2 regions of the Sphingosinicella sp. BN140058 genome follow, and region 1 is predicted to be linked to the other one. Evidence: riboswitches for the same ligand, from Rfam matches in the RefSeq annotation. Region 1 holds a riboswitch; the other holds the start of a gene.
What was found. Region 1 has a riboswitch for cobalamin ahead of ETR14_RS14165 (TonB-dependent siderophore receptor). Riboswitches for the same ligand answer to the same signal wherever they lie in the genome.
Positions count from the first base shown of each region.

Region 2: linked by a shared signal. The riboswitch ahead of ETR14_RS24710 (TonB-dependent siderophore receptor) and the one ahead of ETR14_RS14165 (TonB-dependent siderophore receptor) in region 1 are both predicted to bind cobalamin.

Region 1 covers NZ_CP035501.1:3,136,795-3,151,414, reverse strand. The annotation lists gene nhaA (Na+/H+ antiporter NhaA) at 1-3, opposite strand, end outside; gene ETR14_RS14185 (cupin domain-containing protein) at 75-470, opposite strand; gene ETR14_RS14180 (TerC family protein) at 755-1,744, shown strand; gene cobO (cob(I)yrinic acid a,c-diamide adenosyltransferase) at 1,829-2,443, shown strand; gene ETR14_RS29745 (hypothetical protein) at 2,440-3,018, shown strand; gene ETR14_RS29740 (hypothetical protein) at 3,034-3,756, shown strand; cobalamin riboswitch at 3,769-3,960, shown strand; gene ETR14_RS14165 (TonB-dependent siderophore receptor) at 4,101-6,050, shown strand; gene ETR14_RS14160 (hypothetical protein) at 6,067-6,603, shown strand; gene ETR14_RS14155 (DUF1636 domain-containing protein) at 6,603-7,010, shown strand; gene cobT (nicotinate-nucleotide--dimethylbenzimidazole phosphoribosyltransferase) at 7,007-8,023, shown strand; gene ETR14_RS14145 (histidine phosphatase family protein) at 8,020-8,589, shown strand; gene ETR14_RS14140 (adenosylcobinamide-GDP ribazoletransferase) at 8,586-9,299, shown strand; gene ETR14_RS14135 (cobyric acid synthase) at 9,273-10,739, opposite strand; gene cbiB (adenosylcobinamide-phosphate synthase CbiB) at 10,727-11,665, opposite strand; gene ETR14_RS14125 (aminotransferase class I/II-fold pyridoxal phosphate-dependent enzyme) at 11,658-12,641, opposite strand; gene cobU (bifunctional adenosylcobinamide kinase/adenosylcobinamide-phosphate guanylyltransferase) at 12,727-13,239, shown strand; gene ETR14_RS14115 (phosphotransferase) at 13,236-14,045, shown strand; gene ETR14_RS14110 (molybdenum cofactor guanylyltransferase) at 13,941-14,558, opposite strand; gene ETR14_RS14105 (molybdopterin molybdotransferase MoeA) at 14,562-14,620, opposite strand, start outside.
Region 2 covers NZ_CP035501.1:5,440,520-5,455,139, forward strand. The annotation lists gene ETR14_RS24695 (hypothetical protein) at 1-681, shown strand, start outside; gene ETR14_RS24700 (GNAT family N-acetyltransferase) at 688-1,209, opposite strand; gene rpmE (50S ribosomal protein L31) at 1,227-1,460, opposite strand; cobalamin riboswitch at 1,567-1,739, shown strand; gene ETR14_RS24710 (TonB-dependent siderophore receptor) at 1,831-3,711, shown strand; gene ETR14_RS24715 (ABC transporter substrate-binding protein) at 3,680-4,468, shown strand; gene ETR14_RS24720 (iron ABC transporter permease) at 4,465-5,433, shown strand; gene ETR14_RS24725 (ABC transporter ATP-binding protein) at 5,430-6,152, shown strand; gene fabZ (3-hydroxyacyl-ACP dehydratase FabZ) at 6,156-6,635, opposite strand; gene ETR14_RS24735 (OmpH family outer membrane protein) at 6,632-7,267, opposite strand; gene bamA (outer membrane protein assembly factor BamA) at 7,267-9,930, opposite strand; gene rseP (RIP metalloprotease RseP) at 10,011-11,240, opposite strand; gene ETR14_RS24750 (1-deoxy-D-xylulose-5-phosphate reductoisomerase) at 11,138-12,304, opposite strand; gene ETR14_RS24755 (phosphatidate cytidylyltransferase) at 12,301-13,143, opposite strand; gene ETR14_RS24760 (isoprenyl transferase) at 13,140-13,880, opposite strand; gene frr (ribosome recycling factor) at 13,940-14,497, opposite strand; gene pyrH (UMP kinase) at 14,501-14,620, opposite strand, start outside.

The sequences.
Region 1 (14,620 bases):
CATGGCACGGCCCTGCACAGCTACTTCTACTCACGCAACCCGCCTTCGGAGCGCTCCCTGCCTGTCCTCGGTTGTCAGCGCGGGCGGTGGTCGGTGCCGAGGCCCGACGTGATGAAGATGCAGGTCGCCTCCGCTTCGGGATCGCCATCGACCGTATGCCAGACACCCGGCGGATTAATTGCATAGTCGCCGGCGGCCAGCGTTTCGCGGGAATGGCGGCCGTCGGGGAATTCCTGGAGGAGCGTGATCCGACCGGCAATGCAGATCACCACCTCCGCCCCGTGCGGGTGAACTTCCCAGTTCGTCCAGCTTCCGGTGAAGCTGTATTGCATCACCAGCCTTCCCTCCGCGCCGTCTGCCGCATGCCGTTCGCCGTAAGCCGCATACCATTCCGGTCCGGTCAAAGGCGGCTGGACCAGGGCGGAAGCGCCGTTGCCGAGATGGATCGGGTGGGTTGCAAGGCTTGGCATCGATCGCTCCTTTGGCCGTGAATGCGCGGTCGGGGCCTACTGGTTCCACAGCGAAGGCGGCTGACGCAAGCCGTCGACGTCCCGGATAGCGCAATCTTCGCTCTTGAAATCCACGGCCGCTGCACTCACCTGCTTCGCCATGCGGGCCGGGCCCCTCTGGCGGCGCTCCTCGGAGCGTCGTGATGTCGGACCGCATCGAGTGCGCTCGATGCCTGGCCTGGTCTCCCAATTTCCGGTTGCCGTGCACCGTGCGCCCTCGCGAGGACACTCAAGAGGAGAGGCACATGGATTTCCTGATGCACGCCTGGCTCGGCACGCCGATCTGGTTCTGGGCGGCCTTCATCGGCCTGGTGGTCGCGCTGACCGCCTTCGACCTCGGCATCCTGCACAAGCAGGATCGCGAGATGGGTATCGCCGAGAGCCTGAAGCTCTCCGCCTTCTACATCAGCATCGCCCTTCTTTTCGGCGCCTGGGTATGGGCCGAGAAGGGCGCCGATCTCGGCATGAAATATTATACCGGCTTCTTCATCGAGAAGGCGCTGTCGATCGACAACGTCTTCGTGATCAGCCTGATCTTCACCTATTTCGCGATTCCCCGCATCTACCAATATCGGGCTCTGCTTTGGGGAATTGTCGGCGTGATCGTGCTGCGCGGGCTGATGATCGGGGTCGGGGCCGCCGTCGTTCAGCAATATCATTGGGTTCTCTACATTTTCGCCGCGTTTCTGATCGGGACCGGCATCAAGATGCTGTTCACCAGCGACAAGCCGATCGATCTCGGACGCAATCCGATCCTCCGCTTCATCTCGCGGCACATGCGCGTGACGCCGGATCTGCACGGGCAGAAATTCCTCGTGAAGGTGCCCGACGGGAAAACCGGCAGGCTGGTGGTCGCAGCGACGCCGCTGCTGCTCGCCCTGGTGGTGATCAACCTTGCCGACCTGGTGTTCGCCGTCGATTCCGTGCCGGCCGTGTTCGCGATCACCACCGACACGTTCATCGTCTACACGTCGAACATCATGGCGATCCTCGGCCTCCGCGCCCTGTATTTCGCGCTGGCGGCGATGGTTCATCGCTTCGACTATCTGAAATATGCGCTCGCGCTCGTGCTCGTGTTCATCGGCACCAAAATCTTCGTCGCCGATTTCATGCTCGACAGCGGCAAATTCCCGCCGGTGCTGAGCCTTGCCGTCACCTTTGCGCTGATCCTCGGCGGCATTCTTTATTCCCTTTGGAAGACCCGCAAGGATGGGCCGGCAGCCGGCGGCACCTGAGCGGGCCTTTGAATGGGCGGATGGGCGCGGCTATAGGCGCCGCCCATCCGGCCCTTCGGCCGCCCTCCAGCCTGGGACGTACCAATGAGCAGCTCGGACGAGGCGCTGAACGCGCGGCATAACGAGAAAGCGAAGAAGCGGCAGGCCGCCCGCGCCAAGATCATGGCCGACAAGACCCAGGAGAAGGGTCTGCTGATCGTCCACACCGGCAAGGGGAAGGGCAAGTCGACTGCCGCATTCGGGCTGGTCGCACGGGCGATTGGCCACGGCATGAAGATCGGCATCGTCCAGTTCATCAAAGGCAGCTGGGCGACTGGGGAGAAAGCGGTCTACGCCGCGTTCCCCGGGCAGGTGGAGCACAAGGTGATGGGCGAAGGCTTCACCTGGGACACGCAGGATCGCGAACGCGACATCGCCTGGGCGCGACAGGGCTGGGAGGAGATGCTTCGCATGGTGCGCGACCCTGCTTACGACATGGTGCTCGCCGACGAACTCAACATCGTCCTGCGCTACGAATATCTGCCCGTGGAAGAGGTCGTCGCCGGGCTCAGCGAGCGCCCGCCGATGAAGCACGTCATCGTCACGGGCCGCAACGCGCCCGATGCGCTGATCGAGGCGGCGGACCTCGTCACCGAGATGGTGCAGGTGAAGCATCCGTTCCGGTCCGGCGTGAAGGCGCAGAAGGGCATCGAATTTTGAACGAGCAGGCGGCGCTCGGCCGCGGGCTGATCGTCGCGGCGCCACGTTCCGGATCGGGCAAGACGATCCTGACGATCGCCCTGCAACGCGCCTTCGCCCGGCGCGGCATCAGGGTGCGCGGCGCGAAGTGCGGACCGGACTATATCGATCCGGCTTTCCACTCGGCCGCCACCGGCGAGTCCTCGATCAACCTCGACGGCTTTGCAATGGCGCCGGACCTGGTGCGAGGTCTTGCCTCAAGCATCGCCGCCGACGCCGAGCTGGTGATCGGCGAAGCCGCCATGGGATTGTTCGACGGCGCAGTCGCGGAAGGCCGCTCCGGCGCAGCCGCGGACGTCGCCAACCTGCTCGACTGGCCGGTGCTGCTGGTGATCGACGCGTCGGGCGCCGCGCAGTCCGTCGCGGCGGTAGCGCACGGCTGCGCCACCTTTCCCGGAGCGCCGCGTATCGCCGGGATCATTGCCAATCGCGTTGCGAGCCCGCGCCACCGCCGGATGATCGAAGATGGGCTGGCGCGGATCGGAATGCCCCTGCTCGGTGCACTCTCGCCCGACCCCGGCTTCAGTCTGCCCTAGCGCCATCTCGGCCTCGTGCAGGCCGGCGAGCATTCCGATCTCGGCGACCGTATCGATGCGATGGCGGAGCTGGTGACGGCGCAATGCGATCTGGACGCCATTCTGACCATGGCCGCGCCGGCTCCTCGCGCGCCGATGCCGCCCTCCTCGCTTCGTCCGCCCGGGCAGCGCATCGCAGTTGCCCGCGACGACGCCTTCGCTTTCTTCTACCCGCATCTGGCGCGCTGGTGGCGAGACGCCGGCGCCGAAAGCACTTTCTTCTCGCCGCTTGCCGACGAAGCGCCCGCCGACCATTGCGACAGCTGCTGGCTGCCCGGCGGCTATCCGGAGCTCCACGCCGGAAGACTGGCGGGGAACGGCCGCTTTCTCGCCGGTCTTCGTCACTTTGCCGAGACCCGGCCGGTTCATGGCGAGTGCGGCGGATATATGGTGCTCGGCCGCTCGCTCGAAGACGCCGACGGTGTCCTCCATCCTATGGCGGGGCTGCTCCCGGTCGATGCCAGCTTCGCCCGGCGCAAGCTCTCGCTCGGCTATCGCCGAGCAATCTTGCGCCGCGATACGAGCTTCGCCGACGCCGGGCGGACGATGTTCGGCCACGAATATCACCATGCCACCATAGTGGGCGAAGGCGGCGGAGAGGCGTTCGCCGATATCGCCGATGCCGCGGGGGCACCGCTCGGAGCCGCCGGCCATCGCCGGGGCCTCGTCTCCGGCAGCTTCTTCCACTTGATCGCCTGAAGCGTCGCCCGTAAGGGCGGGCTTGCGACAGGTTCCCCGAAAGGGGATCAAAAGGGAACGGGGTTCGAGACCCCGGCTGCCCCTGCAACTGTGAGCGGCGAGCCACTGGGCCAAATGCCATTGGGATCGAAAGATCCTGAGAAGGCGGCCCGGACCGGCACTGACCCGTGAGCCAGGAGACCTGCCCGTCGCGGTCGTCCTTCGTCCGGACAGGGTGTTCCGGTCGAACGAGGTTACTCGCGTGACGACATTCTGCCGCTGGACCGCGGTGGTGATGTCGTGCGCATCCAAGCGCATCCTCGCCCCGTGGACCTGCGGTCGTTGTCACGATCGAGGATCCAAGGATGAAGCTTCACTACCTGATTTTCCCATACGCGTTGCTGTCGTCGGCGGCGTTCGCCGCCGAGGCAGCCGATGCAGGCGGCGACTCCGAAATCGTCGTCACCGCCCTCCGCGCGCCGATCGCCGAAGATCGCGTCGCCGCCTCCGTGACCGTGCTGACGCGCGAGGATATCGACCGCAGCCAGGCACCGATCGTGTCCGACATCCTGGTCCGCACCCCCGGAATCAGTATCGTCCGCAACGGCGGCTATGGCACCTCGACCTCGATCCGCATCCGCGGTGCGGACAGCGATCAGACCGTGCTCGTCCTCGACGGGGTGAAGCTTGCCGACACGTCCTCGACCGGCGGGGGCTACAATTGGGCCAATTTGCTGACCGGCGACATCGACCGGATCGAAATCCTGCGCGGACCGCAATCGATCCTGTGGGGCAGCAACGCGATCGGCGGCGTGATCAACGTCACCACCACCACAGCCGAGCGTCCGCTCGAAGCGGCGATCGACTTGTCAGGAGGCTCGCGGGAAACCGCACAGGCGCGCGTGGCGGTGGGCGGACGCAGCGGCCCGCTGGATTGGCGGATCGCCGGACGCACCTTCACAACCGACGGCATCTCGGCGATCGGACCGGATTATGGCGGCCGGGAAACGGATCCGTATCGCAACACCGGCGGCAGCGGCCGGATCGGGCTTCGGGTCAGCGACGCGGTCTCGCTCGATCTGCGCGGATCCTACGGACGGAGCCGGGTCGGCATCGACAGCGCCGGCACGGTCCCGGACAGTCCGGAGCGTTCGGAGACCGAGGAATGGACCGGCTATGGCGCGGCGAACGTCGCGCTGTTCGACGGGCGTTTGTCCAACCGCCTGGCCTTCAGCCAGGCCGAGATCGCGCGGACCAACGTCAACCCCGCGCGCACGGTCCGGCCGACCAGCTTCGACGCGAAGGGGCGTACCCGCCGGTACGAATATCAAGGTACCCTGACGGTTTCGGACCGGATCGGCGCGGTGTTCGGCGCCGAGCGCGAGGAGCAGAGGATGCGCTCCGCCTCGCCTCCCAACAGCAATGCCGCCTATCGGACGATCCGTGCCGAGGCCGACATCGACAGTGTGTACGCGCAGGTGAATGCCGAACTGATCGAAGGACTGACCTTGAATGGCGGCGTACGGCATGATCACCATGATCGCTTCGGCGGCAACACGGTGTTCGGCGCCGGCGGCACCTGGTCGATCGGCACCAGCGGAACTCGGATCCGCGCCAATTACGGCGAAGGCTTCAAGGCGCCGACTCTCTACCAGCTCTACAGCGAATACGGGAATGATGCCCTGGCGCCGGAGAAAGCGCGGGGCTGGGAAGCCGGCATCGAGCAAAGAACGCTCGGCGAGAAGCTGGTCGTCGGTGCGACCTGGTTCGAACGGACCACGCACAATCTGATCGTCTATGCGGGATGCCCGGCCACCAATCGGCCGCCGCTCTGCTTCGCACCCGGCACAACCACGCCGCGCGCCGGCTATTACGACAACGTCCAGAAGAGCATGGCGAAGGGCATCGAGCTCAATGGGGCCCTGCAGCTCGGCGGTTTCCGCGCCGATGCCAATTACAGCTGGATCGCGGCCGAGGATCGATCGGGCGGATTGAACCACGGCAACCAGTTGGCCCGCCAGCCGCGCCATCTCGCCAACGGCACGCTCGCCTACGGCTGGCGACCGGGCGCCGAGGCCAGCCTCGCCGTGCGCCACGCCGGGTCGGCGTGGGACACGGCACGGACCAGCGCCACCGTCACCCCGTTCCGAAACGATGCCTATACGCTCGTCGACGCGCGGATCGAGCTCCCCGCCTCCCGAGCCGTGAGCGTCTACGCCCGCATCGAGAACCTCTTCGACGAGCATTACGAAACGGCGCGCCGCTACGGCGCGCTCGGACGCAGCGCCTATGCGGGCATTCGGGCCCGGTTCTGACACCAAGGAGAATCACATGACGCAATCCTCCACGACTGCCCGCAGCCTCTGGATCGCCAGCATGACCGGGGCGAGCACGATCATCAGCATGGCGCTGGCATGCGCCACGCCTTTTCCGGCCCTCGCCGCGCTCGCCGCCGGAGCGCCGCGCAAGCGCGACGGCCTGCTGCTGGTCGGCGCCGCGTGGGCGGTCGCGCAGACGATCGGGATCTGCGTGCAGGGTCAGGCGGTCAATGCCGAGAAGGCGATCTGGGCCGCAACCCTGCTCGCCGGGGCGCTGATCTCCGCGATGGCCGCGCACATGATCGGGCAGAGCCTGCGCAAGACCGGCACGATCGCTCAGGCGGGCGGCGCCTTCGTGGCGGCGTTCGTCGGGTTCAAGGCGGTGGTGCTGGTCACCACCCTGATGCTCGACAGCGGCCATGGCGCCTTTGCCGCCGACGTGCTGGCCCGCCAGTTCGTGCGCAACGGCCTGATCTTCGCCGGTCTGCTGGTGCTGCAGCGAGGCCTGGCCGTGATCGGCCTGCCGACATTGCGGCCGGCGCACGCCTGATGTTCCGGCCGGTTCCGCCGCGCGCCTCCGTCATCGCCTGCAACACCTGCCGCCTATCCGCGGAGAGGCGGGAGGATGACGACGGCGTTCGCGGCGGAGCATTGCTTGCCGGAGCGCTGCGGCGGCTGGCGGCAGAGGAGGATCGCTATGGCGATATCGGCGTCGAGGAGATGCCGTGCCTGTTTGCCTGCACCGCCTTCTGCACCGTCTATCTCCGAGCCCCCGGCAAGGTCGGCTACGTGCTCGGCAAATTCGGCGCCGACGACGCGGCGGCGGAGGCGATACTCGAATTCACCCGCCTCTATGCGGAAAGCGCCCATGGCCAGGTACCGTACAAGCAGTGGCCGGAGGGCGTGAAAGGCCATTTCCTGGTCCGGGTTCCGCCGGAGGGACAGGTGGTCGCATGATCCGCTTCCGCACGATCGAGGATTTCGAAGCCGCCCTCGCCGACCTGCCGGCGCCCGATGGGCAGAGCGTCGCGGCCGCGGGCGCCCGCCAGGCGAGCCTTACCAAGCCTGCAGGGTCGCTGGGGCGGCTCGAAGACATCGCCCTGTTCTTTGCCGGTTGGCAGCGTTGCATCCGTCCTGTCCTCGCTCGCGGCCGCGCTACGATCTTCGCCGGCAATCATGGCGTCGCCGCTCGTGGCGTGAGCGCCTTTCCGGCTGAAGTGACCGCGCAGATGGTCGCGAATTTCCAGCGCGGCGGGGCCGCAATCAACGCTCTGGCGGCGGCGGCCGGTCTCGAGCTCAAGATCGTCGCGCTCGAGCTCGACCGGCCGACCGCCGATTTCACCCAGGCACCGGCAATGACTGCTGAGGATTGTCTGCAGGCCCTGCAGGCCGGTGCCGATGCGGTGGAAGGCGAGATCGACCTGCTGGTGGTCGGCGAAATGGGCATCGCCAACAGCACCGCCGCGGCCGCACTGAGCTGCGCGAGCTTCGGCGGGGCCGCGGAAGATTGGACGGGACGCGGCACGGGCATAGACGACGAGGCCTTGTCGCGGAAGATCGAGGTCGTCGAAGCGGGCGTTTCGCTGCATGGCCCGCACGCGAAGACGCCCTTCGAGATGCTGCGCCGGCTCGCCGGCCGGGAGATTGCGGCAATCGCCGGCGCGGTTCTCGCCGCCCGCCGCCGCCGCATTCCGGTGATGCTCGATGGCTTCATCGCCTGCTCGGCACTCGCCCCGCTGGCCCGCGACGTTCCGCAGATCAGTGCGCATTGCCTCGCCGGACACGTGTCGGCCGAGCCAGGTCACAAGAGATTGCTCGCGGCGCTGGCATTGGCCCCTTTGCTCGATCTCGACATGCGGCTCGGCGAGGGCAGCGGCGCCGCGGTGGCGGTCGGCCTCGTCCGCGCGGCGCTTGCGGCGCATGCAGGGATGGCAACGTTCGAGGAGGCGAGGGTCGCCACGGCATCGTGAGCGCCCGCATCGTCCATCTGTTGCGCCATGCCGCGGTCGAGCGCCCCGGCCGTTTCCTCGGCCGCTCGGACGAGCCGTGCACCGGCGCAGGTCTTGCGACCTGCCTCGACCGTGCCGCCGAAGTCGAGTTCGACACCATCGTCACGTCTCCGCTGATCCGCGCTGCGGAAGTCGCAGATGCGCTCGGCGCTCTGCGCCGTCTACCAGTGGCCCAGGATGCAGCCTGGCTCGAGCTCGACTTCGGGACGTGGGAGGGCAAGACCGCCGACGAGATCGGGGAAGAGGCGCTGCTCCCCTTCTACGGCCAGCCCGACCGGCACGCGCCGCCCGGCGGCGAGCGCTGGAACACTCTGGTGCGGCGGGTCGCCGGCGCGATCGATCGCCTGGGCGAGGGAAGCAGCCTTGTCGTCACCCACGGCGGCCCGATCCGGGCGGCGCTTGCCCATCTCTGCGGCTTCGACCCGCGCCAGTTGTGGGCGTTCGATCTGCCCTATGGGGCGTTGCTGTCGCTGCGTCTGTTCCCCGGCGACCCGGTCTCTGCGCAGATCACGGCCCTGCACACGTGAAGCGCATCGTCCTGGCAATACAGTTCATGACCCGCCTGCCGGTGCCGTGGCGGGGCGCGATCACCGCGGACGATTTCGCGGCGTCGATGCGCTGGTTCCCGGTCGCGGGGCTACCGGTCGGCGCCGCCGTCGCCGCGGCGGCATGGCTCGGCGCCTGCCGCGACCCGCTGCTCGGCGCCCTCGCGGGAACGATCGCCTGGGCGGCGATCACCGGCGCGCTCCATCTCGATGGGCTGGCCGACATTGCCGATGCGGCAGGAGCGGCACACGGCGACGAGTCGCGGCTGCTCCGCGCCCTCGCCGATCCGCATGTCGGCAGTTTCGGCGTCACCTGCCTCGTCCTCCAGCTCGCCGCGAAGCTGGTCCTGCTCGATCGACTGATCGCGGCCGGAGCCTGGGCATCGATCCTGCTCGTGCCGCTCGCCGCGCGAATTGGCATCCTCGCCTGGCAATATTGGCTGCCGCCACTCGGTAACGGCCTCGCCCTCCGCTTCGCGGGAGCCGTGCGCCCGCATCATCTCTGGCTCTGGGCCATGGTGCTGGTTTGCACCGGATTCGCGGCTCCCTCGATCTGGTTCGCGCCCGTGCCCATCCTGCTCTGGGGCTGGTGGCTGAAGCGCCGCATCGGCGGTATCTCCGGCGATGGCCACGGCGCCGGGATCGAGCTGACCGAAAGCGTGCTGCTAAGTGTCGCTTTTTGCCTCACGTGAAAGGGCGATGAGCCCGTCGACATCAACGACCTGCTCGAGCGAGGCGGCGATTTCGTCGAGCGCGTCGCTCACCGAGGCATCGTAGTCGCGTCCGGATCCGTCGACTCCGATCCGGTGCAGCCAGACAGCCCGCTGCTCGGCACGGGTGAACAGGCCATGGAGGTAGCAGCCGGCCACGCGTCCGTCCACGGAGGCCGCGCCATCGATGCGACCGGCGAAGCGGCCGAGCGGGCGCGCAGTATCCGGACCGGTGGTCTCGCCCATATGCATTTCATAGCCTTCGACGGGCGCGCCGAGCATCTCGCCGCGCACCCGCTCCAGATGCTTGCCGGGGGTAAGGACGGTGTCGACGTCGAGCAGCGCGAGCCCTGATACGGTAGCGGGCGATCCTTCGAGGCCATGCGGATCGGCAATGGTGCGGCCAAGCATCTGGTAGCCGCCGCACAGGCCGAGGATCTGTCCGCCCCGCCGGTGGTGGGCGAGAATGTCGATGTCCCAGCCTTCGCTCCGGAGCGCCGCGAGATCGGCGATGGTCGCCTTCGAGCCGGCGAGGATGATCAGCCGCGCCTCCGCAGGGATCGGGCGTCCGGGCGGCACCATCACCAGATCGATGCCGGGCTCCAGCTTCAGGGGATCGAGATCGTCGAAATTGGAAATGCGCGGCAGCACCGGACAGGCGACGACCACCCGCTTGCCGCTCGCCTGGGAAAGGCCGTGCTCCAGCGCCACCGCATCCTCGCTCGGCAACCGCGCGGTCGCGGCGAGCCAGGGGACGATCCCGAAGCCGCGCCAGCCGGAGCGGTGCTCGATCTCGCGATAGCCGTCCTCGAACAAGGCGGGATCGCCGCGGAACTTGTTGATCAGGAAGCCGCGGATCATCTCCGCGTCCTCGGGATCGATCACCGCCCTGGTGCCGACGATGGCCGCGATCACGCCGCCTCGATCGATATCGCCGACCAAGAGGACCGGCACGCTCGCGGCCCGGGCGAAACCCATGTTGGCGATATCGCTCGCGCGCAGATTGATCTCCGCCGGCGAGCCGGCGCCCTCCACCAGCAGGATGTCGCATCGCGCACGCAGGCGCTGGTAGCTGGCCAGGACGTCCTGCAACAAAGCCGCCTTGGCGGCCCGGTAATTGCCGCCCGACAGGGTGCCGCGGACCTTTCCGTGCACGACCAGCTGCGACGAGCGGTCCCCCTGCGGCTTCAGCAGCACCGGGTTCATGTCGACGACCGGTTCGACGCGGCAAGCGAGTGCCTGAAGCGCCTGGGCGCGGCCGATCTCGCCGCCGTCGGCGGTCACCGCCGCATTGTTGGACATGTTCTGCGGCTTGAACGGGAGCACCTTGAGGCCGCGGTTGGCGAGTGCCCGACAGAGGCCTGCGACCAGCACGGACTTGCCCACGTCCGACCCAGTGCCCTGGAGCATCAGAGCGCCCATGCAGCGCCTCCCGCAATCAGCCAGAGCAGCAGACAGGCGCGCCGGTAGACGCGGAGCGCCCGTCCGATATCGCGTGCCGTGGCGGCCTCGGTGCCGGACCCGATCCAGGCTTTGTCGTGCACCACCCGATCATAGGCAACCGGGCCGGCAAGGCGCAGCCGCAGCACGCCCGCCATCGCCGCCTCCGGCCAGCCGGCGTTGGGCGAGGCGTGGAGACGGTGATCGCGCAGCATCGTCGCCCATCCGCCTCGGCCGGCAAGGCAGAGGAGCAGTGCCGACAGCCGTGCCGGAGCCAGATTGGCAACGTCGTCGGTACGTGCGGCCGCCCAGCCGAACGCGCGCCAGCGTTCCTCCTTGTGGCCGATCAGGCTGTCGGCGGTGTTGATCGCTTTATAGGCCCACAGCCCCGGCAGGCCGCCGATCAGAAGCCAGAAAGCCGGTGCGACGATCCCATCGCAGAAGCTCTCGGCAAGGCTTTCGATCGCGGCGCGGGTCACGCCGGCTTCGTCGAGCGCGGCGGTGTCCCGGCCGACGATCATCGCCACTGCGCGCCGGGCGCCCTCTAGATCGCCGGCAGCGAGCGGGTGGAAGACCGCCCGGACATGATCGTCCAGGCTGCGCTGTGCTAGCCCCGGGACGGCAAGCAGGGCGACGGCCATCCATGCTCCGTGGCCGAGCCAGAGGCGGGCGAGCCATTCGAGCGCAACCGCGATGCCGGTGGCGACGGCCACGACGAGAAGGAGCGTCAGCGCTCCCGCCAGGCGCCTGGTCGCGAAGCCCGTGTCGGCGGCGTTGAAGCGGCGCTCTCCGGCGGCGAGGATCCGGGCGAACAGGCCGACGGGATGGCCGACGGTTCGATAGAGCGGCGCCGGCCAGCCGACTGCCGCCTCCACCGCCAAGGCTGCAAGCGCAACCGGTTCAGCCACGTGCGAGCGCCCGATCGAGACGTTCGAACGCCGCGTCGTCTCCCGGCCGCCCGAAGCGGAGCCAATCCGGGGCATAAGCGAAAGGACGGGTGAGGATGCCAGCAGCAGCCAGCCGTTGGAACAGAGTTTCCGCGTTGGATGTCGAAACCAGCCGGAACAGCGGGCAAGCGCCCGATGGCTCGAAGCCATGGCAACGCAGCAGAGCGTCGAGCCTGTCGGCCTGCTGCCGAAGCCGAGCCCGGGTTTGTCCGATCCATGCCCCGTCACCGTAGGCGGCTTGGCCGATTGCCAGCGCCGCCGAGTTAACCGGCCAGCTGCCGAGTTGCCGGCGCAGCGGCGCAAGCCGCTCGGGCGCGGCGAGGACGAAGCCGAGCCGCACGCCGGCGAGGCCGAAGAACTTTCCAAACGAGCGCAAGGCGATGACCCGTTCACCGAGACGCGCGGCAGCGGAGGGCTGGTCCTGCGTGTCGGCGAACGCCTCGTCCACGACCAGCACGCCTCCCGCGGCTTCGAGGCGGCCGGCAATATCGTGCAGGCCGGCTTCGGACAGAACGGCACCGTCGGGATTGTTGGGTTGCGCGATCAGGATCGTACCGCCGCGGCTTGCTTCCTCCTCGAGATCGCGCTCCGCGACCGGGCGCGCCTCCCCGATTTGCCCGTAGGTGCCGTAGCTTGGCGCCCGGTAGCGCATCGGCAGAGGAAGGCCGAGCGTGCCGAGCAGGCGAAGCCCGATTTCGGTGCCTGGCACCGCACAGACCCGCTCCGGTGCGACGCCGAAGAAGCGACCCGCGGCGGCTTCGAGCGCTTCCAGAGCCGCGACATCCGGCAAGGCGGCCCAGTAGACCGCTCCCGCACGGCTTACGTCCCAGGGCTGCGGGTTGATGCCCGTGGAGAGATCGAGCCACGGCGTCGGCGCATCCGGGAAGGCCGCGCGCGCCGCCGCGACGTTCCCGCCATGATCATGCCAAGCGCCCACGCGTCCCCCTTGCCCTTCCACCCGAAAGGATCAGGCTCTAGGGCCATAGCGCCCGCGCCGACCTGCGCCAGACGGAACTTGCCTGTTGTCTCACCCTCTCCTCTTCGTTCTCGGCGGCGCCCGATCCGGCAAGAGCCGCTATGCCCTCGAGCGGGCCGAAGCGCGCGGGCTGGAGCCGGTGTTCATTGCGACGGCGCAGGCGTTCGATGCCGAGATGCGCGAGCGCATTGCCCTCCACCAGGCGGAACGCAGCGGCGCCTGGACGAGCATCGAAGCGCCGCTCGCGCTTACCGGGGCGATCGAGCGCACGGCATCGCCGCACCGGATCGTACTGGTCGACTGTCTTACCCTCTGGGTCTCGAACCTGATGCTGGCGGGGCAGGACAGCGCAACAGCGTTCGTCGGGCTGGTCTCGGCACTCGACAAGAGGGCCGGCCCCGTGATCCTGGTCTCGGACGAGGTTGGCCTCGGCATCGTGCCCGACAACAAGCTGGCGCGCGACTTTCGCGATCTCGCTGGCACCCTCAACCAGCGCGTGGCCGCAGTGGCGGACGAGGTCCAGTTCGTCGCGGCGGGGTTGCCGCTGCGGATGAAATGAGCGAGGTCGAGGTCGCCTGCGCGGCGCTGGGGCTGTCTCCCCGCAGGATCGTCCCGTTCGTCGACGGCCGCAGCAACCGGGCCTTTCATGTCACGGATCGGATCGAAGGCGACTTCAGCCTCATCCAATTGGTCGGTCATTGCCGGGATCGCGCGGGCTCGCTCCGGCTGACGCTCGATCATCTTGCCGCCCACGACTTGCCCAGCCATCGTCCGATCGCGCTGTGCGAAAAGGGATCCTGGCCATGGCTGCTGGCGCGGTTCCTTCCCGGCGAGAGCCTGGCAAGAGCCCGCCAGCTGCCGATCGAGAAGATCGCAGCGTTGCTGGCCCGTATCCACGCCCTTGCCGTGCCGACGCACCTCGCCGAGCGGCGACGCCGCATCGAGCGGGACTGGCGGCATCTGGTCCGGGCCGAACAGTCGCCGGACCTCTTCGATGCGCTTGCACGCGCAGAGGCGTTGCGGATCAATGATGACAGGGTGCTGATCCACGGCGATCTGTTCCCCGACAACCTTCTTGCCGATGGCGCCCTGGTCCCGATCGATTGGGAACATGCCGCAGTCGACCACCCATTGCTGGACGTCGCTATTGCGGGCCTCGGCATTCTCACCCACCCGTCCGGAGACCGGCGCCAGGTCGATCAACTGTTCGAGGTTTATCGACGGATCTCCGGGCGTTCGGTCGATCTCGTGGCGATCACCTCATGGATCGACTACGCGGCCGCGCTGCTCGCGCTGCACAGGTACGCTCGCGCTCGAAAAGGGCTCCGTGCCGGGGCCTACCAGGATTTGCTGGCGGCGGCTTAACCGTTCGAGATCTTCGGGACGATTAAGATTGGTCATCGCGAACCTGCAATCTTCGACCGTCTCTGCCGCGGAGACGCCGATCCAGCTCCGCAGCGACCGGTAACCGGCCTCCAGATGGCGATCCAGCGCTGCGGCGAGCGACGCCGGCCAGAAGCCGATCGACCACTGCCTCCCGAGCACGCGCGGGCCGTAGCCTGCCAGGCCGGCACGCAGATCGCCGGGCAGCGGATAAACGTCCACGGGCGCACACAAAACGGCATCGAACCCTCGGGCGTGGGCATGATGGAGCGCTGCATTGAGACCGCCGAGCGGCCCGAGGTCCGGTGCGGGGCGATCCGGCAGGGCCATGAGGCCGGTCCAGGTCCGTCCGCAGAGGACGAGTTCATCACTCTGCGGCCGCAAGGCATCGGCGGCGTGATCGAGCAGGCAGCGCCCATCGATCCGCGCCTCCGCCTTGTCGCTGCCAAAGCGGGTCGAACGACCCCCGGCCAGGATCGCGCCGAGCACGCGCATCGGTCAGAAGCGCAGCGTGTCGACGAATGCGCCCGCTTCGCATGCGGGCCTGCGCGGCGCGA
Region 2 (14,620 bases), 2.3 Mb from region 1:
GGATTCGTGAAGGCAGGGCGATACCTGGTCAAGCTTCGGGTCAGCGGCCCGGAGGCGCGTCGGAAGGATGTCGATGCCGCGTTCGACGATCTAGCTGCGGGCATCCAGGTCGGGTCGGACAAGTTCGTCTACCCTGCAGCACCTGTCGCGGTAGGACCCTGCGCAACTGCCGAGACGCCGAAAGCTGCCAGGCGGAAGCCCGCCTCAAGCGCGGAAGTCGCTGCGCTGGCACTCTTCGCTACCTTCGACGGTAGCGGGATGATCGCCAGGGAGGTGGCCGGCGGAACGACGCCCCTGCCCTCTCGCGTGCCCACGTCCCTGTGCAGCGCGAAGCTTTCGAGCGGTCACCTCGTTCTGCGGGCGGAACCTGGGCCGGCCGCTGCGTTCGAGGGACGGACGCGGCTCCTCGTTATCCTGTCTGATGGTGGCGAGATGCTTGAAGTCGTCGAAACCGCGAATTTTGGACATGTGATGCTTCATCACCGGATCGGCGGAACCGCCATTCTTTCCGCGTGGGATGGCGTACCGGCCAACGATCAGATCGAGCGGATGCTGACGGGTGCCGATCGGGACGCGACGAAAGTGCTGGCGACGGTTGTGCTGCGCCCGGACAAAGGCGCCGAGATCAACATCGCGGTGCCGCCCGATCCTCGGCTGCCGCGCGATCACGGGACGCGCTGATCCGCTTCAATCCGGCGCGCGCCGGAACAGCAGAATGGGTTCGCCGCGATAGCTTGCCTCTTCCCTGGAGTGGAAGCCGGCCTTCTCCGCCACGCGGATGGAAGGCGCATTGGCGGGATCGATGATCGCGACGATCTCGCGGCCGGGGAGTTCGCGGCGCGCCCAGTCGAGCGCTGCGGCGACGGCTTCGGAGGCGATGCCCTGGCCATGCGTCTCGGGGGCAAGGACCCAGCCCATTTCGGGCATGTTCTCGATCGACGGCTCGAGGTCGCGCTTGAAATCCGCAAAGCCGACCTGGCCGATGAAGGCATTATCGGAGCGCCGCTCGATGGCCCAATAGCCGTAGCCGACCAGGGCCCACAGCCCGGCCCCGGAAAGCAGCCTGCGCCAGCTTTCCTCGCGACCGAAGGTCTTGCCGCCGAGGTGGCGGACGAAATCGGGGTCGCCCAGCATCCTTGCATGGGCTTCGAGGTCGCTCTCGCGGAACGATCGCAGGCGCAGCCGCGCGGTCTCGACGATCGGGACCACGCGGCCGACGACCGATCTTACTTGCGGTTGCCGAGCGAAAGGCCACCGAAGCGCTTGTTGAAGCGCGCGACCTGACCGCCCTGATCGAGCACGCGACCGGTATTGCCTGTCCAGGCCGGGTGAACCTTGGGATCGATGTCGAGCTGAAGCGTGTCGCCTTCCTTGCCCCAGGTAGAGCGCGTCTCGAACACGGTGCCGTCGGTCATCTGCACCTTGATCATGTGGTAATCGGGATGGGTATCGGCTTTCATCGTCTTGATATTCCTTGGGGTTTGGCTGGTTCCGACCAGCCTCATGGAAGGCGGTGCGGCATGTAGCCAAAAGCGGACGAATTGACAAGATATGGGGGCGCCGACTAGCGCCTGTGCCAGCGAAGGTGCCGCGCCCCGCAAAGGACGCGGTGAAAATGGGAAGCCGGTGGAAGACCGGCGCTGTACCCGCAACTGTGAACGGCGAGCCCCGATCCGCAAAGGATCGGATCCGGCGTCGACCCTTGAGCCAGGAGACCTGCCTTCGCCCTGTCGTCCGCAACGCGCCGGGAGCTGCGCGCTGCGCGGCACTTCGCCGATCGCGGCGAATGCCTCCGAGACGACATTTTCGTCGTTATTAAAGGAGGTTAGCATGTCAGCCGTTCTGATTCTCGCCGCATTCGCGGCCGGTCCCGTCGCCGGCACCGGCGAGGAGAATGCCGACACGATCGTCGTGACCGCCGCCCGCGAACCGGTGCAAGCGGACGCCGCGCCGGTCTCCGCGACTGTCTTCGCCGGCGATACGATCGCGGCGCTCGCATTGCCCTCCGCCGCCGATCTCCTGCGCCTCAGCCCCGGCGTCTCGGTCTCAACGACGGGGCCGCGCGGCACCCAGACCCAGCTTCGCATCCGGGGTGCGGAGGCGAACCACACTTTGCTGTTCGTCGACGGCATCCGCTTCAACGATCCGGCCGCCGGCAACGAAGCCCGTTTCGAACTTCTCACCACCGATGCTCTGTCGCGGGTCGAGATCGTGCGGGGACCGCAATCGGCCCTCTGGGGTTCGGAAGCGCTCGGCGGCGTGATCGCGCTCGACACCGCCAATCCCGTCGGCGGCACGCGGCTGAGCCTGCTGGGGGAATATGGCAGCTTCGACAGCGCCCGCGCCTCGGCCCAGTTCGCGGCCGGCAGCGAAGGCGCGGGAGTCTCCGGATCCGCGGGTTGGTTGCGCAGCGACGGCATAGACAGCTTCGGCAGCGGCGGCGAGCGGGACGGTTTCGAGACGTTCAGCGCGAGCCTTAAGGGTGTCGTCCGACCTGCGCCCGGAATCGAGCTTGGGCTCGTCGGCCATTATATCGGCGGCACCAGCGAGTTCGACGGAACCGACCCGCTGACCTTTGCCCGCGCGGACACGCTGGACGAGACCCGCAACCGGATCGGGGCCGTGCGCGGCTGGGCCAAGGCGGAAATCGGCGGCTGGTCGCTGTCGGGAGATCTCGGCTGGCTCGGCAGCAGCAATCGCAACCGGCTGGGCGACTCGCCGCTCAACCGCACATCGGGTGAACGATTGAGCGCGGGCGGACAGGTGAGCCGGGGCTTCGGCGCGCATCGGCTGACCGCGGCAGTCGAACACGAAGCGGAGGATTTCCGCGCCCGCGACCAGATCTATTTCGGCGGCACCGATCAGGATCGCAGCCGCCATCTGACCGCGCTGGTCGGCGAGTGGCATGCCGGCTGGAGCGATCTCGTCTCGACCGACGTCTCGCTTCGCCACGACAGTTTCAGCGCGTTTCGCGACGCCACAACGGTGCGTGCGACCATGGTGCTCACGCCGGCGGCAGGGTGGCGGCTGCACGCCGCTTACGGCGAAGGCATCGCCCAGCCGAGCTTCTATGATCTCTACGGCTTCTTCCCGGGTTCGTTCGTCGGCAACCCGGCGCTGACTCCGGAGCGGTCCCGCGGGTGGGAAGCCGGAGTGCGCTGGCAACAGGGCGCGTTCGCGGCGGGGCTGACCGGCTTCTCCAACCGCCTGACCGACGAGATCGTCGATACGTTCGACTCCGTCACCTTCCTGTCTAGCACGGCCAATGCCGAAGGCAAAAGCCGGCGCAAGGGGATCGAGGTGGATGGCTCCTGGCGCGTGGCGGACGCGGCGACGATCGCGTTCAACTACACCTACCTCGATGCCGAGGAGCAGAAGACCGCCGGCGTGGCGTCGATCCGCGAACTCCGCCGGCCGCGGCACAGCGCCAATCTGATCGCCAGCGGCACTTCGGGGCGCTTCAGCTGGGGAGCCTCCGCCGCCTATGTCGGCAAGCGCGGCGATACCGACTTCGATCTCTTTCCCTCGCCCCGCGTCACGCTCGACGATTACCTCCTCGCCTCGCTGCGGCTCGGCTGGCAGGTCGGCGACGGGATCGAAGCCTATGCACGGGTCGAAAACGGCCTCGACGCCGATTATCAGGACGTCGTCGGTTACAACACGCCGGGAAGGGCAGTCTATGCGGGCCTTCGCTTTCGCCTCGGCGATTAGTCTGCTCGTCGCCGCGGGCGCAGCCGATGCGGCGCCGCGGCGGGCGGCGTCGCTCAACCTGTGCACCGACGAGCTGTTGTTGATGCTCGCCGCATCGGAGCAGATCGCGTCGGTGACCCATCTCGCCCAGAAGGAGGCGGAGACGCCCTTGTGGCGACAGGCACGCCGGTACCGGACGAATGACGGCAGCCTGGTCTCGGTCGCAGGGCTCAGGCCGGATCTGGTTCTCACCATGGGCGGCGGCGCGCGCGACCGGGTGCGCATCGCCGAGCGGCTCGGCATTCGGATCCTCGATCTGCCCTATCCCCAGACGATCGGCGACGTCGAGAAGAGCATCGGCACCGTCGCCGCGGCGCTCGGCCGGCCGGACCGCGCCCGTCCGCTGCTGAACGCCATCGAAGCCCTGAAGCGCAGCGCGCCGCATGAAGCGACCGAAAGCATATGGCTTGGCGGCGGCGGTCGCAGCGTCGGGCCGGAAAGCCTCGCCGGTCAGTGGATGGCGCTCGCCGGCCTTCGGCAGCGCCCTCTTCCGGGCGATCGCCTGACGCTCGAGCAGTTGCTGGTCGCGCCGCCGCGGATCCTGCTGCGCAGCGACTATCGCGCGGGGCAATATTCCGGCGAGCAGCGCTGGCTCGCGCATCCGCTTGCCAAGGCGACGGGCAAGGCACGAACGCTCGTCACCGATGGACGCTTGTGGACCTGCATGGGGCCGTTGCTGGGCGGCGAAATCGCCCGGCTGAAGGCGGTGCGCAAATGACCAGGCCGATCGCCTTTCTGTTGGCGTCCGCCGTCGCCCTGCTGCTGGCGCTGTCGGTGCTGACGCCGTGGAGCGTGCTGCGTGATCTGTTCGATCAGGATCCGGGTCTCGGCCGCGCCGTCGTCGTCGAGCTGCGGCTGCCGCGGGCGCTGCTGGCGCTCTTTTATGGCGCGATGCTGGGCGCGGCCGGCGCCGCCATTCAGGCGCTCTTCGCCAATCCGCTCGCCTCCCCGGATCTGACCGGGACGACGAGCGGCGCGGCGCTCGGCGCCGTCGTCACCGCCTACCTGATCGGTCTCTCCTCACCGCTCGCATTGTCGGTCGGCGCCGTCGCCGGCGCCCTCGCCGCCCTCCTGCTCCTGCTGGCGCTGGCCGGGCCGCGCGCGGAAACGGCGACCCTGCTCCTCTCGGGCCTCGCGATCAGCGCGCTCGCTGGGGCGCTCACCACCCTCGCGCTGGCGCTGGCGCCCTCGCCCTTCGCCTTTTACGATGCCTATGACTGGCTGATGGGATCGCTCGTCGACCGCAGCCTCGCGCAAGCGGCCTTCGCCGGCGGCCCTGCTTTGTTGACCGTGCTGCTGCTGCTGCGTCTCCGCCGGCCGCTCGACCTGCTCACGCTCGGCGAGGATGTCGTCCAGTCGCTCGGCCACGATCTGCGCCGCCTGCGGATCGAGATCGTCGCCCTCACCGCGATCGGGGTCGGCGCCTGCGTCGCGATCTGCGGCGCGATCGGCTTCGTCGGTCTCGTCGCGCCGATCTTCGCTCGCCGGATCAGCCGGGGGCATCCCGGCGGCGCGATCCTGCCGGCGGCGCTGATCGGCGGGGGACTGCTGCTGGCCGCCGATCTCGTCACCCGCGCCGCCCCACTCGGCCGGGTGCTGCCGATCGGCGTGGTCACCGCCTTGCTCGGCGCCCCCTTCTTCCTCTGGCTGGTCGCGCACATGCGCTGGAGCCTCAGCCGATGACACTGTTGCTCGATGCCACCGGCCTGGCCATCCCGGGGCGGCTCGCGCCGACCGAACTCCGCATCGAGAGTCCGGGCCTCGTCTGTCTCGTCGGGCCCAATGGCAGCGGCAAGACCAGCCTGCTCCACGCGCTGAGCGGCATCGGCGCCCCGTCCGGCGCGGTTACGATCTGCGGCATCGATGCACGCGCGGCGCCGCCGGCGGAACGGCGGCGCCTGTTCGCCTATCTGCCGGCCAATCGCGACATCGCCTGGCCGCTCAGCGCGCGCGACGTCGCCGGCCTCGCCCTCGGCCGCGACGATGCCGCCATCGACGCGGCACTCGCAACCCTGGACCTGACCGACTTCGCCGCCCGCCGGGTCGATCGGCTTTCAACGGGTGAGCGCAGCCGCGTCCTGCTGGCGCGGGCGCTTGCGGCACAGCCGCGATTGCTGCTGCTCGACGAGCCCGTCGCCAATCTCGATCCGCTATGGCAGCTGCGCTTGATGGAGATCCTGAAGGCCGAGGCACGGCTGGCCGGGCGGGCCGTGCTCGTCGCCTTGCACGACCTCGATCTTGCCGCCCGCTACGCCGACCGGTTGATCGTCATGAAAGACGGCCGGATCGCCGCGGACGGAGACCCGCTTGCGCTGGTCGCCGGCCCGGTGATTCCGGCCGTGTTCGGCATCGAGCGGAGCGCGTCGGGCTGGCGCCCGGCCACACCACCGTCAAATCGATGAAGGTCAGTCCTTCGGCGGATCCGCAATCATCGCCGTGAAGCTGGTTTCGGCGGCGAGCTTGCCGTCGACCAGCACCTTTCCGGCGAATTTGCAGACCGAACCGCGATCCTGGACGAGTTCGACTTCGATACGAAGAAGGACGCCGGGTTCGACCGGGCGTCGGAACTTCGCATTGTCGATCGCCATGAAGTAGACGAGCTTGCCGGTTCCGGCGAGGCCAAGCGACTCCACGGCGAGAACGCCGGACGCCTGCGCCATTGCCTCGACGAGCAGCACGCCGGGCATGATCGGACGGGTCGGGAAGTGACCCTGGAAGAAGGGCTCGTTGATCGTCACCGCCTTGATCGCGACGATCCGCTTCCTCGGGATCAGCTCCTCGACCCGATCGATCAGGAGCATCGGGTAACGGTGCGGCAGCGCCGCCATCACCCGCCGGATATCCAGCGGCCCGATGGCGGTGCTTGCCGTGTCGTCGGTGCTCACCGGCCCTGCGGCTGCGGCTGCGCCGGCTGGGTGCCGGCGGGCGCCGCCGGCGCATTCTGCTGCGGCAGCGGGGTAACGCTCACCGACGGCACCTGCTGATTGAGCTGCGTCAGCACCTCGGCGGTGATGTCGATCGCATTGTCGTTGGCAAGCGTCGAGCTCTTCGAGACGGCGATCGCCGCACGGCGGCTCGCACGGATCGACTCGATGATCGGGATCAGACGCGTGCCGATCTGCTGCTGGACGTGCGCCTGCGTCGAGCGGATCGTCTGCTCGCGCTGACCGATCTGCTGGTTCGCCTGGTTCTGACGGGTCTGGAACGCGGTCGCGCGCTGCTGCAAAGCGGCATCCGGCTGCTTGCCGTTGAGCGCGCGCACTGCGGCCTCGATCGCCTGGCCCTCGGTCTGGAGCGGTTGCGCCAGGCCTTGCGCGAATTGCTGGGCCTGCTGGACCTGGCCCTGCAATGCGGTCTGAGCGGCGCGGCAGGCGGTGCACTCGGTCATGACACGGTCGGTGTCGACGACCAGGACGGCGGCGCCGGCTGCGTTGTTGTTGCGCTGCGCGAGCGCGGCACCGGACATGCCGAGCGAAAGCGCCGCGGCGGCGGCGGTGCCGAGAACAATCTTCTTCATTAGAATGCGGTCCCTACGTTGAATGTAATGAGCTTTGTGTCATCCCCGTCGGCCTTGATAAGCGCCTTGGCTATATCGATCCTGAACGGTCCGAATGGCGAATTCCAGTTGACGCCGAAGCCGACCGAGACACGCGGCTTCGCCGTGTTGCCGGCGTAGATTTCTTCGAACGAATTCGCGCCGATGACCGCTCCGGTTGGACAGGTTTTGCTGCCGATCACCTGCGAGGCCTCGACCGTGCCTGCAACTGCGGGATCGTCGACGCAATTGGTCAGCGTCGTGGTGATCGGCCGCTTCAGCCCAAACAAGGCACCGGCGTCGACGAAGAAGGACGGACGCAGTCCCATCTCCCGCAGGCCGGAGCTCAACGGAACTTCGAGCTCGGCACGGGCGAGATAATAAGCGCGACCACCAAGCGCGTCGTCGATCTGGTTGTTGTTGTCCTCGATCGGACCATTGGCATCGAAATACTGACGGATCACGCGTGGCCCGACGCCGCGGATATCGAAGCCGCGGATCTGCGGCTCGCCGAGGAAGAAGCGATCGATCAGGCGCACCGGATCCTCGCCGACTTCGTCCGCCTTTTCGAAGCTGTGGATGTAACCGCCCTCGCCGCTGACCGAGAAGACGAAGCTGCCGAAGGGCTGCCAGTATTTGGATGCGTTGAGCTTCGTGCGCAGATATTTGACGCTGCCGCCCAAACCCGCGAAATCCTGGTTGAGCACGACGCGCTGGCCACGGGTGGGGCGCAAGCGGTTGTTGGTGTTGTCGAATGCGAACGAATAGCCGATCGACGAGGTCGTCCGCTGGCCGACTGCCTGACACAAATAGCGGCCGACACGCAGCGGATCGCAGAAGGGCTCCTGCGGTCCGTTCGGACCATCGGGATCGGTGAAATACAGATCGCGATCGAGCGTAACGTCGTCGACGCTGAGCCCGTAGCGGCCGGCCAGCTGCATATATTCGGTGAGCGGGATGCCGCTGCGCAACTGGAAGCCGGTCGAGACCTGCTTGTAGGTGTTGTTGCGCTCGTTGCCGATGTAATTGAAGCTGCTGTAGTCGCGGCGGAACACGTCCGCGCCGACGGCGATGTTGCGGTCGAACAGATAGGGCTCGGTAAAGCCCAGCTCCACCGACTTGGAATAGCTCGAATAATTGACCGCCGCTCGCAGCTCCTGACCCTTGCCGCGGAAGTTGCGCTGGCGGATCGACAAGTTGACGAGGAAGCGCTCCAGGCTCGAGAAGCCCGCGGAGACCTGAAGCTCGCCGGTCGCCTTTTCCTGCACGTCGACCCCGAGGATCACTCGATCGGGAGTCGAGCCCTGGGTCTGGGTGACCTCCAGATCGTCCTGGAAATAGCCGAGCGACTGGATGCGGTCGCGCGAGCGCTTCACCCGGACGCTGTTGAAAGGATCGCCCTCGGCCAGACGGAATTCGCGCCGGATCACCTTGTCCTGGGTGACGGTGTTGCCGTTGATGTCGACCCGCTCGACATAGACGCGCGGCGTCTCGGCAACCTGGAAGGTCACCGCCATCGTCTTGGTCTCGGCATCGCGCTGGATACGCGGATTGACGTCGGCGAACGCATAGCCGAACAGGCCTGCGCTCTCGTTCAGCGAGGTCACCGTGTCCTCGACCTGCTTGGCATTATACCATTGGCCGTTCTTCATCGGCAGCAGCCGGGTCAGATCCTCGCCTTTGAGGTCCCGGATCTCGCTCTCGACTTTGACGTCGCCGAACTTGTAGCGCTCGCCTTCCTCGACGACGTAGGTGATGATGAAGTCCTGCCGATCCGGAGTCAGCTCGGCGACTGCGGAGACGACACGGAAATCGGCATAGCCCTCGGTCAGGTAGAACAGGCGCAGCTGCTGCTGGTCATAGGCCAGGCGATCGGGATCGTAGACGGCGCCCGAGCCGAGGAAGCTGAACATGCTGGTGCGCTTGGTCGCCATGTGGCCGCGCAGCTCGCCGTCCGAGAACTTCTCGTTGCCGAGGATGTTGATCTGGCGAACCTTCGACTTCGGCCCCTCGTTGATCTCGAAGACGACGTCGACGCGATTCTGTTCGAGCTGCACGATCTTGGGCTCGACCTCGGCTGCGAAGCGGCCTTGGCGACGGTAGAGCTCGATGATCCGCGCGACGTCGGCACGCGCCTTGGTGCGGGTGAAGATCTGGCGCGGGGCGAGCTTGATCTCGGGACCGATCTTGTCGTCCTTGATGCGCTTGTTGCCTTCAAGGATGATCCGGTTGATCACCGGATTCTCTCGCACCTGGATCACCAGATTGCCGGTGTCGCTGCCAAGGATCTGAACGTCGGCGAACAGCTCGGTGCCGTAGAGATCGCGCAGCGCCTCGTCGAGCCGCTCGCGCGTATAGGTCTCGCCGACGCGCAGCTTCATGTAGGAGATCACCGTCTCCGGCTCCAGCCGCTGATTGCCGGAGACGGCGATCGAGCGGATCGGCTGCGCGGCCGGGGCGACCGGGGCGGGTACGGCGGCGGCAGGCGCGGGCGTAGCGGCGGGCGCGCCCGTCGTCTGGGCCGGGGCCGGGCTCTGTGCAGCCTGTTGCGCGTGCGCCGAAACGCCGGTGCCGCCGAGGATCGTGCCGACGAGGAGCACGGAGCACAGGCGCCGACGATGATTGATGATTTTGGTCGCTGTCACGGGTCCCCGCCCTAAATAGATTCGGCCGGCGCACACGCCCGGCCCGTTGTCCCTGTCGCCTCAGCCCTGCCCGATCACACTCAGTCGATCAAGCCGCCAAGCTTGGTGAGCAGCCCAAAAGACGCCAGGTCGTTCACCGTGACGAAGATCATCAGGGCCAGAAGCGCGGCAAGCCCGGTTCTGAATGCCCATTCCTGGGCTTCGGGCTTCAGCGGCTTCCGGCGAATGCCCTCGATCAGATAGAGGAACAGATGACCGCCGTCGAGCATCGGGATTGGCAACAGGTTGATGAAGCCGAGATTAATGGAGATCACGGCGACGAACCAAATGAAGGCGAGCAGGCCGAGGCTGGCCTGTTCGCCGGAAAATTTGGCGATCTTGAGGGGGCCGCCAAGCTCCTTCACCGAACGCTTGCCGGTGATGATCTGACCCAAGCCCTCGATCGTGGTGCCGACCACCTGTCCGGTCAGACGGACGGCGCCGACCAGTCCGTCGGCAACGCCGAACCGCTCGATCGTCCGTTCGCCCTGCCGTACGCCGAGCAGGCCGCGTCGGAATTCGTTGCCGAACTTGTCGCGTTCCACTTTGGGCCTGGCGACCGCCGTCACCTGCTGAGTCTGGCCGTTGCGAACGAACTCCACCTTCAGCGTCTCGCCCGGATGAAGCACCACGTGGCGGGCGATGTCCTCGAACGTCGTCACCCGGCTGCCGTCGATCGCGGTGATCCTGTCGCCGGGAAGGATACCTGCGGCCTGCGCGCCCGACCCGGGTTCCACGGCGGCGACGACGGGTTCCGAGCGCGGCTGCCCATAAGCCATCAGGAAGCCGGTGAAGATCAGGATCGCGCAGAGGAAGTTGGTGATCGGGCCGGCGGCAACGATCAGAAAGCGCTGCCAGACGGGCTTGGCCTGAAAGGTCTGCGCCCGCTCCTCGGGCGGCAGCGCCAGCCATTCTGGCGAAGGCTGGCTGGCCGGGTTCATGTCGCCGGCGAAGCGGACATAGCCGCCGAGCGGCAGCCAGGCCAGCTTCCAGCGGGTGCCGCGGCGGTCGGTCCAGCCGGCGAGCTCGCGTCCGAAGCCGATCGAGAAGGCTTCCGCCTTCACGCCGAACCAGCGCCCGACGAAATAATGGCCGAGCTCGTGGACGAAGATCAACGGTCCGATGACGAGCAGGAAGCTGAGGATCGTCCAGAGGAGACTAGGGCTGTTCAACGCAAATACCTTCTCTTGACGCCCGTCGCGACCGCGCGTGCCTCGCGGTCGATCTCGAGCACCTCCTCGATCGAAGCCGGCGGCGGCGGTGTGCAGCATCGCAGGGTTTCGGCCGAGATAGAAGCTATATCGAGAAAGCCGATCGAACCTTCAAGGAAGGCGGCGACCGCTATCTCATTGGCGGCATTGAGAATCGCCGGTGCGGCACCGCCTTCGCGAAGCGCCGCCATGGCAAGGCCGAGGGCGGGAAAACGCTCCAGATCGGGCGCTTCGAAGGCCAGGTTGCCGGTGCGTACGAGGTCGAGCCGCTCGCATGGGGTTTCCATCCTGCGCGGCCAGGCAAGCGCATAGGCGATCGGGATGCGCATGTCGGGCGCACCAAGCTGCGCCAGCACCGAGCCGTCGACATATTCGACGAGGCTGTGGATCACGGATTGCGGATGAATGACGACGTCGAATCCGTCCGCATCCAACGGGAACAGGTGAAAGGCCTCGATCAGCTCCAGGCCCTTGTTCATCAGCGTCGCGGAATCAACCGAGATCTTGGCGCCCATCGACCAATTGGGGTGCGCCACCGCTTGTGCCGGAGTCATCGCCCGCATCTCGTCGAGGCTTCTGGTGCGGAACGGCCCCCCGCTCGCCGTCAGGATGATCCGTCGCACCGATTCCGGCCGCGCCGCATCGAAGCATTGGAAGATCGCGTTATGCTCGGAATCGACCGGCAGCAATTTCGCGCCGCTGGCGGCGGCGGCATCCGTCATCAGCGCGCCTGCCGAGACCAAGGATTCCTTGTTGGCCAAAGCGACGGTGCGGCCACCACGAAGCGCGGCCATGGTCGGCTTCAGGCCCGCGCAGCCGACGATCGCCGCCATCGTCCAATCGGCACCGGCGGCGGCCGCGTCGAGGATTGCGCCCTCCCCGGCACTCGCGGCGACATCGCTGCCCTCGAGCGCGGCCTGCAGCGCTGGTAGCAGGCTCTCGTCGGCGATCACCGCCCGCTCGGCACCGACCCGGCGCGACGCCGCGGCGAGGCCTTCGACATCGCGATGGGCGGTGAGTGCCAGCACCTGGTAATCGGCGGCATTGCGCTCGATCAGATCGAGCGTCGAGCCGCCGACCGAGCCCGTTGCGCCAAGGATGGTGACGGTGCGTCGAAGGGTCACGCAGTACCCAGGATCAGCAGCAACAGGCCAAGGGTGGCGAGCGTCACCGGCAGCAGACCGTCGACACGGTCGAGGATACCGCCGTGGCCCGGCAGCAGGCTGCCGCTGTCCTTGACCCCGAGCCGGCGCTTGACGCTGCTTTCATAGAGGTCGCCCAGCTGGGCGAGCAGGCCGAGCGGCGCGCCGGCGAGCAGGAATACCGGCCCGAGATCGAACAGGAACGCTGCGATCGCGCCGATCACTCCGGCCCCGGCCATGCCGCCGATCAGCCCCGCCCAGGTCTTGTTCGGGCTGATCCGCGGCGCAAGCTTGGGCCCGCCGATCGATCGTCCCGCGAAATAGGCGAAGATGTCGGTCGACCAGGTCACCAGCATCGCCCAGAAGACGATGTCGAACCGGGCCCATTCGAGCACGATCAGGGCGAAGCTCGGCAGCGCGATGTAGAGAAAGCCCCAGCCCATGGCGAGGCGGCGGGTGAGCAATCCAAACAGCAATGCGAGACCGCCCAGGATTCCAAGTCCGGTCCAGAGCTGGTCGAAGCTGTCCAGACTGATCGCTTCCGCGCCGTCGATGAAGTCGATCTCGCCGGCCGGATATAGCCATTCAGACACGGCAACGAGGCCGATTGCGAGCAGAGCCGCACCGATCCAGCTCCACTGCCGCGAGGCGCGGTGCATGTCGCCCCATTCCACCATCATGATCGCAGCCGCGGCGGCCACCAGAAGGCGAAACGGCCACCCGCCGAAATAGATGGCGGCGCACGCCACGGCGATCATGACCACGGCAGCGGCGAACCGCGTGGCGAGATCGGAACTCGGTTTCGCCGCCGGCGTGCTCATCGTCCGCCGAACCGCCGCTCGCGACCGGCAAATGCCGAAAGCGCATCCCGGAACGCGTCTCCGTCGAAATCCGGCCACAAGGTGTCGACGAACAGCAATTCCGCATAGGCGGCCTGCCACAGCAGGAAATTCGACAGCCGGTGCTCGCCCGAGGTGCGGATCACCAGATCGAGCGGCGGAAGCCCTGCAGTATCGAGGGCATCCTCGATTCCGGCCTCGTCGATATCGTCGGGGGCGATCTCTCCGGCCGCGACCCGCCGGGCGAGCGACTGCGCCGCCTTGGTGAGCTCGAGCCGCGAACCGTAATTCAGCGCGATCGCCAGGGTCATCCGGGTGTTCGCGGCGGTCCGCTCGACCGCATCGTCCACCATCCGCGCGGTCTCCGCCGAAAAGGCGCTATGATCGCCGAGAATCTTGAGGCGGATGCCCTCCTTGTGCAGGGCGCCGAGCTCCCGGCCGATGTAGAAACGCAGCAGACCCATGAGATCGTTGATCTCGTCCTCGGGCCGCCGCCAGTTTTCGGACGAGAAAGCGTAGAGGGTGAGGCATTCGACGCCCGCCTCTCCCGCCGCGCGAAGCACCTTGCGTGCCGATTCGGCGCCCTGGCGGTGGCCCGCGGCCCGCGGCAGGCCGCGCGCCTTCGCCCAGCGGCCGTTGCCGTCCATGATGATGGCGACGTGTCGCGGAACACTGCCGTTGCCGGCGACGACGGTACCGCCGTCGCTCCGCCCGGACACGGCGCCGTCCCCTGCCCCGCCGGCGTCTCGCCGGGGCGGCACACTGGCCGCTCTGCCGATCACTTGCCGAGGATTTCCTTTTCCTTGGCCAAAGCCGCGGCATCAACCTCCTTGATGGTGTCGTCGGTCAGCTTCTGAACCTCGGTTTCGAGCCGCTTGCGCTCGTCCTCGCTGATCTCGTGCTTCTTCTCGTCCTGCTTGAGCAGGTCCATACCGTCGCGGCGCACGTTGCGGACCGCAATCCGCGCCTTTTCGGCATATTGGCTGGCGAGTTTGGCGAGTTCCTTGCGGCGCTCCTCGGTCAGATCGGGGATCGGCAGCCGGAGCGTCTGGCCCTCGGAAATCGGGTTCAGGCCGAGCCCGGAGGAACGGATCGCCTTCTCGACGGAGCTGACATTGGAGCGGTCCCACACCTGGACCGAGAGCATGCGCGGTTCCGGCGCCGAGATGGTGGCGACCTGGTTCAGCGGCATGTGGGCGCCGTAGACCTCGACCGTGACCGGCTCGAGCAGGGTGGTCGAGGCACGACCGGTGCGAAGACCGCCGAGATCGTGCTTGAGCGCTTCGACGGCGCCGTGCATGCGGCGCTGGATATCGGCCTTGCTATAGGCGGGCATGTCTCACTCCTCGTTCTGAACGATCGTCGCGGTGCCCTCACCGCGCAGCACCCGGGCCAGATTGCCCTGCTCGCGGATGTTGAAGACGACGATCGGAATGTTGTTGTCGCGGCACAGAGCCAC